2 regions of the Paenibacillus sp. P3E genome follow, and region 2 is predicted to be linked to the other one. Evidence: riboswitches for the same ligand, from Rfam matches in the RefSeq annotation. Region 2 holds a riboswitch; the other holds the start of a gene.
What was found. A riboswitch is a leader RNA that binds a small molecule or an ion and turns the genes downstream of it on or off. The one in region 2 is predicted to bind FMN.
Positions count from the first base shown of each region.

Region 1: linked by a shared signal. The riboswitch ahead of A3842_RS19290 (DMT family transporter) and the one ahead of ribD (bifunctional diaminohydroxyphosphoribosylaminopyrimidine deaminase/5-amino-6-(5-phosphoribosylamino)uracil reductase RibD) in region 2 are both predicted to bind FMN.

Region 1 is NZ_LVWH01000177.1:8,990-15,339, forward strand. It holds gene A3842_RS19275 (response regulator) at 1-546, opposite strand, end outside; gene A3842_RS19280 (sensor histidine kinase) at 543-2,306, opposite strand; gene A3842_RS19285 (hypothetical protein) at 2,474-3,643, shown strand; gene A3842_RS19290 (DMT family transporter) at 3,776-4,762, opposite strand; FMN riboswitch at 4,927-5,075, opposite strand; gene A3842_RS19295 (PstS family phosphate ABC transporter substrate-binding protein) at 5,286-6,350, shown strand, end outside.
Region 2 is NZ_LVWH01000197.1:15,928-22,277, forward strand. It holds gene A3842_RS23885 (LPXTG cell wall anchor domain-containing protein) at 1-1,540, shown strand, start outside; gene mscL (large-conductance mechanosensitive channel protein MscL) at 1,817-2,218, shown strand; FMN riboswitch at 2,316-2,486, shown strand; gene ribD (bifunctional diaminohydroxyphosphoribosylaminopyrimidine deaminase/5-amino-6-(5-phosphoribosylamino)uracil reductase RibD) at 2,709-3,809, shown strand; gene A3842_RS23900 (riboflavin synthase) at 3,833-4,501, shown strand; gene A3842_RS23905 (bifunctional 3,4-dihydroxy-2-butanone-4-phosphate synthase/GTP cyclohydrolase II) at 4,565-5,818, shown strand; gene ribH (6,7-dimethyl-8-ribityllumazine synthase) at 5,857-6,327, shown strand.

The DNA of each region.
Region 1 (6,350 bases), on a different contig from region 2:
CTCGGCCCCGGGCTCAAAACCGATTTCATAGGCCCCCAGCTTCTGGGCAAGCGCCCGTTCAGACATTTGTTTCCCAAGCAGCAGATCGTGCATCAGCTTGCCGCGGAGCACACTGAAATCCCCTTTCCGGGTATACAGCAGCTGATGATACTTATCATGGGCTTCCCATTCATCCTTCAAAGACTCTATGGCAGTAGAGACACTCAACATGAATTCCTCTTCGCTTACCGGCTTTAGGATATAGTCGATGGCTTGAAGCTGGATCGCTTTCTTGGCATAGCCAAAGTCGGAATACCCCGTAAGGAGAATACAGCGGAGATTCGGCCAGCGGGCGGTTGCCGCCTCTATCAGCTGCAGCCCGTTCATCCCGGGCATGGAAATATCCGTAACGATAATATCAATCGATTGCCGCTCCAGAATCTCCAGCGCTTCCGTTGCAGAAGCGGCCTGGTATACCTCCCGCACCCCAAGCACCTCCCAGGGGATGGTTCGGGCCAGACTTTCGGTTACATAGGTTTCATCATCCACCAGCAGCAGTTCAATCATTCTTGTCCCTCCCTAAGTGCCTTCTCGGAAGGATCTGCGGGCAGCAGCCAGTACAGCGTGGCCTGCAGACCTCCCAGCGGTGATGGTGCGAAGGCAATGCCCGCCTCTTCACCAAAGCGCAGACGCATCCGTTGATGAACATTCCAGAGCCCGCAGCCCATCTCTTCATCCATTGCCCGGCCCAGCCTCTCCTCCAGCAAAGCGATCTCTTCCGGGGTCATGCCTTGCCCGTCATCCTCAACGGACAACATCATCTTTCTGCCCTCGCAGGTGCCTGTAATCCGGACCTGCCCTGCCCGTGCCACAGGCTCTATGCCATGCAGCACCGCATTCTCCACCAAGGGCTGAAGCATAAGCGGAGGGATGTCCACTCTGCGCATTTGCGGTGGAATATGGATGATGTACTTCAGGCGGCCCGTTCTCATGTTCTGAATCTCCAGGTAATGCGTCACGAACTCCACCTCTTCGGGCAGCGGGACCATCTCCCGCTCCTGCCGGGTGGTGTACCTGTAATAACGGGACAAATGATGGGACATCCCCACCACTGCTTTCATATTGTCCAGCTTGGCCATGCTTGTAATAAAAGAGAAACAATTGTAGAAAAAATGGGGATTGATCTGTGACTGCAGTTGCTTCAGCCTAGCTTCTCGCACATGGATCTTTTCCATCAGCACCTTTTCAATCAGTTCCTGCATCTGCTCCACCATACTGTTGAACCGGATCGAGAGGAAGCTGAACTCGTTTCTGCCCTTGATCCCCATACGGACCGAGTAATCCCCCTGTTTGAGCTTTTGAAATCCGCCTACCAGCTGTCTGACGGGCACTTGCACCTGTACGTACAATAAATAGGCAGTAAGACAGCTCATTAGCAGCAAGGCGCTGACTGAGAAATAAAACAGCCGGTTGGAGGTATGGATGGGCTGCAGAATTTCAGACAGTGGCATATAGTCGATAAGGGTCCATCCCATCTTGGAGGAATAGACAATATTAACACTGTAGGATTTCTGCCCAATCTCCAGTGTCCGGTTCCTGCTTCCGGTCAGCTCTTTTGGTTCCAGCTGCTTCACCAGCTGCTCCACCAGAACCCGGTCGGCACTGCGGTTATATATCAGCCCTGTACCCTGTTTATAATAGAACGGGTCTCTTCGGCCATCGCTCTTGAATTGATCCAGCATATCCTCAATATTCCGGCTGTCGAACTCCACTTTCATAATGGTCTCTGCCCTTCCGGGAGAGAACTGCGGCATAGAGGGTGTGTAGGAAAACCAGGAGAACAGGAAGCGCTCTTCGCCCTGATCCTTGATGGTATTCACCTGCCAGCCGGTTTTAACCTCATTCCTGAGCTCGTCGTCACTATACGGCAGCGCATCATTCTCCGTCACCATCCGGCGGACCGCAGGGGAATAAAGCGACAGCTTGCTGTTCCAATTGGAGGAGCTTTCCTGAATGCTGATTTTGGTCTGTATGCGCTTAACAAGCTGAATCGCCTTCAGATTCAAGTTTTCTTGTTCCGGTGCCATATCCTTCAGCGTCAAAATATCCGGATCGTGAATGAGCAGGATCGGCCAGGAGGACAGCAGCTCCATCTGGGACTCTACCTGATTCTGAAAAAAGCGGAGCTGGGTATTATTCGAGGTGTTCAGCTCACTGCGCAGCACATCGGTGGTCGTTTTGTTGGAGAAGAAATATAGAAGAGTGATCGGGATGAGCATAATGGCCATAATTCCTACGATTTTGCTGAACAAGTTATATCTGTACATCGGTTTCACATCCCGCACCTGAGTCGATAGCTCTTATTGTACAAAGTTTCTTCAGGGACGCAAAGGTAATCGCTGGAATACACTTGTGTTCACAACCTTAGCGAAACTTTCCAGCAGTGAATGCAGTCTATATTAACAGTTATTAACAAAAGGGGAGGGTGACCGCAATGAATCAAGCTCTAAAAACAACAATTCGCCTGGGAATGACGGCTTCTGTACTGATAGCTCTAACACTTCCGCTTACAGCTCACGCTGCCGACAAGGTCCAAGTATATGAGACTTATCAGGATGAAGTGAAGGGAATCGAGCTGTATTCTGTCAGCCAGTTAAATGGCGATCATTTTGATTCTGCAGTTATTGCCAGACAGGCGGATGGGAGCTATGCCAAATGGCAGGAGCCTTTCCATTCCTTTGTTCAGGATGGCAGCGGGCTGCTAAGGTTGTCGGGTTATGATGATCCGGAGCAAAGCTATGTATATGATGTAAAAAAAGAAACCATTATCCGCAAAACCCCCTACACGGTTTCTCCTGACGGCAAGTGGGGATACCTTGAACGCTCCCGTTATCTCTTCGTCCCGGGGGTTAAGCCCTATAGCGGTCACGTTGCCAAGATTCGGGACTATTACCTGAAAAATATGGAAACCCGTGCTGTCTCGATCTACAATTCCACCGAAAGAAGGTTTGACGCCTTCTGGCTGAATGGACATACCCTGCTGGAGAATGGCTATCTCGAGACGGCGAAGCAGAATGTGATCAGGACCTATGATCCAGCCACTGGTGAGCGGAAAGAATTGCTGAAAGGCTCACTATATAACTGGAACCGGGCAAAAGGCATACTGCTATACGTCAAGAACGAGCCCCAGCGCCTGCCATGGATCTATGACCTGAAGACCGGCACCTCAAGACTGCTGGACGACAATAGCGAAATGAAGGCTTTGTTCCCGTATACCACTCCCCCGCTGGTGTCGAAGCTTCCACAGGAATTAGCAGTGAATGAATTGCCTGTTATCCAGGTACCGGTATTACAGGAGAATGAGTACTTCGTTAATGTGGATGGTACAAGTGTCGGAATTCCTGCGGCATTTGCCAAAGAGGGGGTAACCTGGCTACTCGTTAAGCCTCTGGCCGCTGCTCTTGGCTGGGATCTCCGGCTGCAGCCGCAAAAGTCATCCTATAAGGCAGCGGATTACCGGTATGAGCTGACTGGCAGCAGTGCAAGTCTAGTGCTTACACCCTCGAACAGCTTCATCACCGGGGGCAGAATGTATCTGACCCGTGAACAGCTGAAGCAGTTAGGCTATAGCTCCATTGTTCTCACTCCAAATATGGACTACTGACAGCTAATCGCCAGCAGGTTGACTGATCATCTGACCCGGTCTGCTATCTCTGGTTATTCGATAAAAAAGAGGCCTCCCGCCATGTGGCTGGGAGGCCTCTTATTGTACATCAGTGCCCTGGGGTCACTCCCCTCAGGCGGTGCGCTTTGTTGTGGATAATTCAAGGCTTGCCGGTACCACCTGCCGGCTCTGCTGATTCGAGATGAAGAACAAGGCCGTCCAGATGAGCGCAAAGCCGGCAATTTGTGGCAATGTGACCAGCTGGTGGTAGACAATCCAGTTAATCAGGATACCCGTCATAGGAAAGCTGAGCTCGGCAAGCGTAGCAAAAGAGGCTTTGGTGGTGTTAAGGCCTTTGTAATAGAGCAGCATACTGAGCAGTCCGGGCAGCAGCGCCTGCAGCAGCAGATTGACCGCAATCGCTGACGATGCACCCAAGCCGCCATGGATCTGCCAAGGGGCCCCCTCCATACTCGTAATGACGAACAGCAAAGGCAGTGCCAGAATGAAGCGCAATGAAGTGACCGTTTCGTATTTCATCGAGCCCAGCAGATATCTTCCCATCACCGTAGATCCGCCCCATAAGGCGGCTGCTCCCAGCGCCATCAGACTGCTGACACCGATGAAGCTGTTCACATGGCCGAAAGGAATGGTCCAGCCGAAGGTCAGCAGATACGTTCCGGCCAGAGCTACGAAGATCAGCGGCCCGAAATTTCTGGGCAGACGCTCCTTCAGAATGACGGCGGCCAGGCCGATGGCGAACAGCGGCTGCAGCTTTTGCAGCAGAAGGACCGCATTCAGATCGCCTGTGGATAAGGCCTTGGTGAAGAGTATCGTAGCCACAGCCGAACCGCCCCAAGATACAATAAGCAGCGCAACAGCCTGGCGCAGACGGACCGACTTAAGCTCAGCGCGGTGGCGCCACAGCACAGGGGCTGCGGCCAAAAAGAGCACGACATGCTCCAGCAGCACAATCTGTGAAGAGGTCAGTGATTTGAGCAGAATAATGCGGAACAACGGATCAACGCCCCAAAGTGCAGCGCCCAGAACAACCAGCCAGAATCCGCTGCGCAGCGGCGCTGTGCGGACTCCTGAAGATGAAGCGGTAACTTGACTCATCATACATTCTCCTTGTCGATACAAACCCTCGATAAGAGACCAAAACCCCCGAAAACGTCTGAAAAGGACGTAATTCGGGGGTTGTTTAGGGCAAAGGCACAAGTAGAAGCGGCTACAACATCCTTAAAGGACGGTTCCCGTTTCAGCACCTGACATCTTTGTCTTATGATCCTCTCTCATCCGGACTTTACCGTCGGCTCTGGATTGTCACCAGATCAGTTCTTTCCTCAAAAACAGAGAAAAGAAGTCGCGGGCTTAGTTCGCTTTGAACAACACCGCCGGTCAGGAATTTCACCTTACCCCGAGAATCTTGTATTCCGTTATATTTTTCACAATTACAGGATAACGCCGTTTGCTCATTTCGTCTAGCCCTTTATGAAAATATTCACATTTTTTTCATTAGACACATCATTTCTGAAGCTCAGGCATCATCTCATTATTTGGAAGAAATAAGAATGTGAATCATATATACTGTAAATGTGTGCATTTTATCCATATTTTGCTTCATGAAAGAGAGGCCGTTATGAAAAGACCTGTTGCTCTGAATCTGCTCTATTCTGTTCTTGTCCTGATTGCCCTGGCCTTTGCCGGATTTATCGGCTATTTCTTTGCTGCTTTAGCCCTTGGGCTGGCCTTTTACGCACCGCTTGTGGTGGTGGTTGCCTGCGGCCTGGCTCTTTATTTTGTGATGGCTATTTTTGATTTACTTTCCAGCCGGGTCCGGAACCTGTCTCTTGCTGTCTTCGCCGGACTTTGCCTGCTGGCCACAGCCGGTTATGAGCTGAACAAAGCTTACGTGAACAGCTTCGCTGTGGTGGATGACCATGAGGTAAATCTCAGTCAGTATAAACCGTTCGGTGTCAACAGCAAGGCCGCAGTTCTGGGTAAGTCCGCAACCTACCACATCAGTGACCAGCTTCCGCATCTGGACGGAGCAACGGCTCTGTATCCGCTCTATTCCGCTTTTGTGCAGGCGGTGTACCCGGAAGACAATTATGATCCCTATGAAATTAATGATGATGACATCATCCTGTGCTCCTCCACCGCCTTTGCCTACAAACGGCTGATTGCCGGAGACACTGACATTATTTTTGCCGCAGCCCCTTCTCTCGCCCAACAGAAAGAGGCCAAACGGGCGGGCAAAGAGCTTATGCTTACGCCGATCGGACGTGAAGCGTTTGTCTTTTTTGTCAACAAGCGCAATCCGGTGTCTTCCCTGAGTACCGAGCAAATCAAGGACATCTATGCCGGCAAACTGAAGAACTGGAAAGAGGTGGGCGGCAAAAATGACCGGATCCGTGCCTTTCAGCGGGATCAGGGCAGCGGCAGCCAGACAATGCTTGAGAAAATCATGGAGGACCGCACACTGATGACTCCACCTCAGGAAGATGTAATGGATTTGATGAGCGGCATCATCAGTCAAACCTCAGATTACCGCAACTTCAAAAATGCGCTTGGCTTCAGTTTTTTGTTCTATGCGTCCGAGATGAACAAGAATGATCGCATCAAGCTGCTTGCCATCGATGGTGTGAAGCCTGACAAAGAGGGAATCCGGAGTGGAAAGTATCCAATGACCGCAGAATTCTAT
Region 2 (6,350 bases):
GGTCTATAACATGAATATCGATGCTAATGGTAAACCGTCCCAGGGATTAGAGGTTCCCAAGAATGCATATAGTTATTCTGTCGGAACCGGCAACGAGCTAAAGATTAAATTTATAAATGCCATAAATTCTCCTTACTATGTAGTGTTCAATACATTTCTGGAAGGACAGCTGATTGATTCCAAGGTGTCTAACACAGCAAAGCTCTTGGATGGCACCCAAAAAGTATCCAAGGATTTAACTGCTTCTGTAAACATTCCTTACGGAGGGGAATATGTCTTTAAGGATGGCCTGCAGAATGGTGATAAGCTAAATTGGACAATGGTTGTCAATCGCTCACAATCCACTGTGAAGAATGCGGTGCTGACGGACATCCCAAGCTCGAACCAGATCCTGCTTCCCGATTCCTTCCACCTCTATCCTACTACAGTAGGAGTGAATGGGGAGGTTAGCAAGAGTGCTCCGGAGCTCGTAAAAGATGCAGATTATACCTTGAACATCAGCGCTGATGCTGACGGTAAGCAGAAATTCATCCTCAGCTTCCTCCATGATATTCATTCCGCATATATTGTGGATTATCAATCGCTGATCATTGCGAATACCGGGGATAAGCTGACCAATACCGTCAATCTAAGCGGTAATAATGTGAAGTTGGTTACCCAGGACACTACTAAAGAGATTATTGTAGGTGTCTCCAGCGGTTCGGGAACCGGCAGCGGTGTACGTGGAACCCTGACTGTTCAAAAGCTGGACGCAGCAGACAGCGCACTAAAACTTGCAGGGGCAACGTTCGATCTTTATCGTCTGAACGGCTCTGAACGTCTGCTAGTCAATACCCGGACCACGGATATAGAGGGTCGTGCGGTGTTCAACAATATCTGGCTGGGCAGCTATGTATTGATTGAAACGGCTGCTCCTTCAGGATATACGCTGGATTCCCGTGAGTATCCGGTCACCATTGGCTCTTCAGCCAATATCAACCTGACTGTGCTTAATACGAAGCAGACACCGGCTACGCCGACGCCGACGCCGACACCATCAACGGTGCCAACGCCAACACCATCTACAGTACCTAGCGAATCACCGTCACCGGCTCCATCTGCGTCCACAACGCCGACAGGATCACCGGCCGTGTCGCCAACTCCGTCACCGACGGTAGTACCAACAACAGTACCAACGCCAAGCTTTATTCCGGGAGGGCCTACACCAACTCCTGCAGTGACAGAAGTACCGGGTGTTATTATCGAAGAGCCTCAGATTCCTGCAGGTGCTGTAGTAACTCCGGGCGCAACACAGTCATTAACGCCGTCTTCATCACCTTCTGCATCACCAACGGCTGTAACATCGATTGATGATGACATACCGCTTGGCGGAGTAGAGGTCGACGACGATGACGTTCCAAAAGGAACGGTTGCCGAGGCTTCAGGCGGCAAGCTGCCGCAGACTGGAGAGAGCAGTCCTTTGCCTATTTACCTGGCAGGTCTGGGTCTGATCCTTGTCGGCTTTATCCTCAGTATGGTATTCAGAAGACGCAAACAGTAAGCTTCACCCTCATCATATAGATATTAATGCACGCGGCAGAGTGATTGCCGCGTGCATTTTTAACATAGGCCGGTAACCTGACTTCAATCTCTAGGCTCCCTCATGCATGAATCCGTGCCCCGGCTTCCCGGCAGCAGTCTCAGATCGCTTACGAACGGGTACAGCAGTATCCGCCTTCGGTTTACAGCCGACTCATTGAAACATGCTAAATACTTTCTTAAAAAGGTTTTAGAGATGATATAATAACTTCAAATTCAAAACATTGGGGGAATTCAAATGTGGTCGGAATTTAAAAAGTTTGCCCTGAAGGGCAACGTGCTCGATTTGGCAGTAGCGGTGGTGATTGGTGCAGCGTTTGGGAAAATTGTATCCTCGCTGGTTGCCGATATTATTATGCCGCTGATAGGGATAATCACCGGAGGCATTAATTTAAGCGGACTACATTTCACTCATGGAAAGGCGGTAGTGAGCTATGGGGTGTTCCTGCAGTCAGTGGTTGATTTCTTTATTATTGCCTTCTCTATCTTCATGGTGGTGAAGCTGGCTAACCGCTTTAAGCGCAAGGAAACGGTAAAAGTTGAGGTCGTCGAGCCGCCGGCACCCTCTCCTGAAGCAGCATTGCTGATCGAGATCCGTGATTTATTGCGTGCAGATACTCGGATTCAAAAAGATAATTAAGTTACATAAATAAAGTTAATTTCATAAACGCACTTGCATTTCCTGTGTCAAAGTGATAATTTTGTTGTAGGCAAAACTTGAAACTAATTAAATATGATCAATCCTTCAGGGCAGGGTGTAATTCCCTACCGGCGGTGATGCTTCTGCGATTGGCTGAAAATGCCGATGGCGCTGCTTAGTCCGCTACCCGCTTCGTATGTCTCATACGGACGGTGGACCCGGTGCAATTCCGGGACCGACAGTATAGTCTGGATGGAAGAAGGAGAGATTGACTGACGTGCTGTGCTTATATAGACAGGCGTGCTGCAGTGTTATCGAATATTATGTGCGAACTTTCACATTTGAATTTTTTGACTGTGAACCGCACAGTTTTATTTAGTACTGCCAGTAAACTCTCGTATAACCCGTCTTGAACTCCACCTGGAGATTGAGGCGGGTTTTCTGTTTGGATCGGAATCAGGAAAGATACAGCTAGGATCGGAGGCATGACATGGATACAATGAACGATGAGTTTTATATGTCACTGGCCCTGGATATGGCGGAAAGAGCGCAAGGGCAGACGGGAATTAATCCGGTAGTCGGCTGTGTTGTTGTGAAAGACGGTGCCATGATCGGGCTGGGCACCCATTTACAGCGCGGAACAGGCCATGCTGAAGTGCATGCACTGAATATGGCGGCAGGGAAGGCTCAAGGCAGTACAGCCTATGTAACCCTTGAGCCCTGCAGCCACTTCGGTAAGACCCCGCCTTGCAGCCAAAGACTGATTGATGAAGGTGTAGCCCGTGTGGTTGTGGCTTGTGAGGACCCTAATCCTCAGGTTGCTGGAAGAGGCATTGCGATGCTTCGTGAGCAGGGGATTGAGGTTGAAGTGGGCCTCCTTAGCAGCCGTGCACAACGTCTAAATGAGAAATTCATCAAGTATATTTTGACGAAGCAGCCTTTTGTCACCCTGAAAAGCGCCAGCACGCTCGACGGGAAGCTGGCGACCCGGACAGGGGACAGCAAATGGATATCCAATGGACAGGCACGGGAGATCGTACATACGCTCCGGCACCGTCATCAGGGAATCATGGTCGGTGTGAACACGGTGATTGCCGATAACCCTTCCTTAACGACCAGAATGGATGTACCAGGACTGAATCCGGTTCGCATCGTGATTGACTCTATGCTGAGGATTCCGCTTGATTCCGCTGTCGTAAGTGATGGCGAGGCACCTACTATTGTCGTTACTACAGAATCAGCGGATCCGGTAAAGCGGGCGGCATTGCTCGGCGCTGGTGTGCAGATCGTTGTCAGCGGCACCGGACCGCGTGTGGATCTGAAGGCGGCGATGCGCGCTTTAGGTGAACTAGAGATAGGTTCAATCCTGCTGGAGGGTGGTGGAACGCTCAATGGCGCTATGCTGGAGAGCGGGCTGGTGGACCGCGTGATTCTATTCTTCGCTCCGAAGATTGTCGGTGGAGGTGCAGCTGCACCTGGAACCTTCGACTTTGCCGGTGTAGAGCTGATGAAGAGCGCGATCACACTCGTAGGATTGGAAGTCGAACTGCTCGGGGATAATGTGTGTATCAGCGGGACGCCTATCCGTTAAAGCAAATTTCAGGAGGGGATCACATGTTCACAGGCTTGATTGAGGAGGTCGGTGTCCTGCGCGGGGTTACCAGCGGCGGCGAAATGATGGTGCTGAATATCGGCGCTTCCCTCATTATGGATGATTTGAAGATCGGCGACAGTGTGTCCGTCAATGGTGTTTGCCTGACGGCGACATCGCTCGGAGATCATTCTTTTACCGTAGATGTTATGCCCCAGACCTACCGCAACAGCACACTCAAGGAGCTGCGCAGCGGAAGCAAGATGAATCTGGAGCGTGCCATGGCTGCAGGTGGCCGTTTCGGGGGACATATTGTTCAAGGACATGTGGATGGAACCGGTGAGATTCGTTCGGTCAAGCGGGATCAGAATGCGGTGGTCTTCGAAATAGCGCCGGAGCGTAAATCGCTTTTCAAGTTCATCATTCCCAAAGGTTCCATTACGATCGATGGCATCAGTTTGACCGTGGTTGACACCTCCGCCTCTACGTTTACAGTTTCAATCATTCCCCATACACTCGGTGAAACGGTCCTGTCTCACAAGCGAAACGGGGACCGGGTCAATATCGAATGCGATGTGCTCGGTAAATATGTGGACCACCTGTTGAATTATGGTTCACGTTCAGGGAATGCGGAAGAAGAGAACAGCTCCCGGATCAGCCACGACTTTCTTGCGGCGAACGGGTTTGTATAAATTATGATCAGGCTTACGTCTAGCCCGCAAGGGTTAACGTAAAGCTGTCAGGAGGACAGAAAGATGAGCCAGCAAGCAAAAAACGACAGTGTTCTGGACCCGATTGAGGACGCGATTTATGATCTGATGCGTGGCAAGGTCATCATCGTGGTTGATGATGAAGACCGTGAGAATGAAGGGGACTTCATCGCGCTAGCCGAACGCTCCACACCGGAAGTGATCAACTTCATGATTACCGAGGGACGCGGACTGGTCTGCGTGCCGATTACGGCAGAACGGGCGAAGGAGCTGGATCTCCAGCCTATGGTGGCGAATAACACCGACAACCATGGTACCGCCTTTACCGTCTCCGTCGATCATAAGGATACGACTACAGGCATCTCTGCCGCAGAAAGATCAAAGACCATTCAGGCCCTGATGGACCCGAATGCCAAGCCTTCCGATTTTCGCAGACCGGGCCATATGTTCCCGCTGATTGCGAAGAAGGGCGGTGTCCTGCGGCGGTCCGGCCATACGGAAGCTGCTGTGGATCTGGCGCGCATGTGCGGCGCTTATCCGGCGAGCGTGATCTGTGAAGTCGTTAAGGAAGACGGGACAATGGCCCGTCTGCCGGATCTGGTGGAGATTGCGCGCAAGCATGATCTCAAGCTGATCAGTATTAAGGACCTAATTCATTACCGCAATGAGAAGGAGCACCTGGTCAACCGTGAGGTGTCGGTAAATCTGCCGACCGACTTCGGCGTATTCCAGACAATCGCTTACACGAATGAAGTTGATGACAAAGAGCATGTCGCTTTGGTCAAAGGGGATATTTCCGGTGAGGAGCCGGTCCTGGTACGTGTGCACTCCGAATGCTTAACCGGCGATGTATTCCACTCCCACCGCTGCGACTGTGGTCCACAGTTCGAAGCAGCGCTGCGTCAGATTGAAGCGGCAGGCCGCGGTGTTCTGCTCTACATGCGCCAGGAGGGCCGGGGTATTGGTCTGATCAACAAGCTCCGCGCCTACAAGCTTCAAGAGGAAGGTCTGGATACCGTAGACGCCAACCTCAAGCTGGGCTTTCCTGCGGATCTGCGTGATTACGGAATTGGAGCGCAGATTCTGAAGGATCTGGGAGTGAGCCAGATCAGGCTGCTTACCAATAATCCGCGCAAGATTAAGGGACTGGAAGGTTACGGTCTTGAGGTTGTGGAACGTGTGCCGATTCAAATGCCAGAGAATAAGGACAACACGAATTATCTCCATACCAAGCAGGCCAAGCTCGGCCACCTGCTGACTTTTGACAACATTGAGCAAAATGAGGATTCCAAGCTGTAACCACCATAACACTTACTAATGAAGGGTAGATGAATACAATGCCGAATTATTTAGAAGGACATTTAGTATCCGAAGGACTGAAATACGGGGTAGTTGTAGGGCGTTTTAACGAGTTCATTACAAGCAAGCTGCTGTCCGGTGCACTCGATGCTTTTAAGCGTCATGGTGTAGCTGATGATGAAGTGGATGTAGCCTGGGTTCCGGGAGTGTTTGAAATTCCTTTGATTGCCCAAAAAATGGCCGAAAGCGGCAAATATGATGCGGTAATTACGCTTGGCACCGTCATCCGGGGATCTACGACACATTATGATTATGTGTGCAACGAGGTTGCTAAAGGTGTAGCGGCAATCAATCTCAAGACCGGCATCCCGACTATTTTCGGGGTGGTTACAACCGAGAACATCGAGCAGGCCATTGAGCGCTCCGGAACCAAAGCCGGTAACAAAGGCTGGGATGCTGCGACTGCTGCTATTGAAATGGCGAACCTGAACAAACTCTTTAAAAAATAAGAATTGATATGCTTTATGCAATA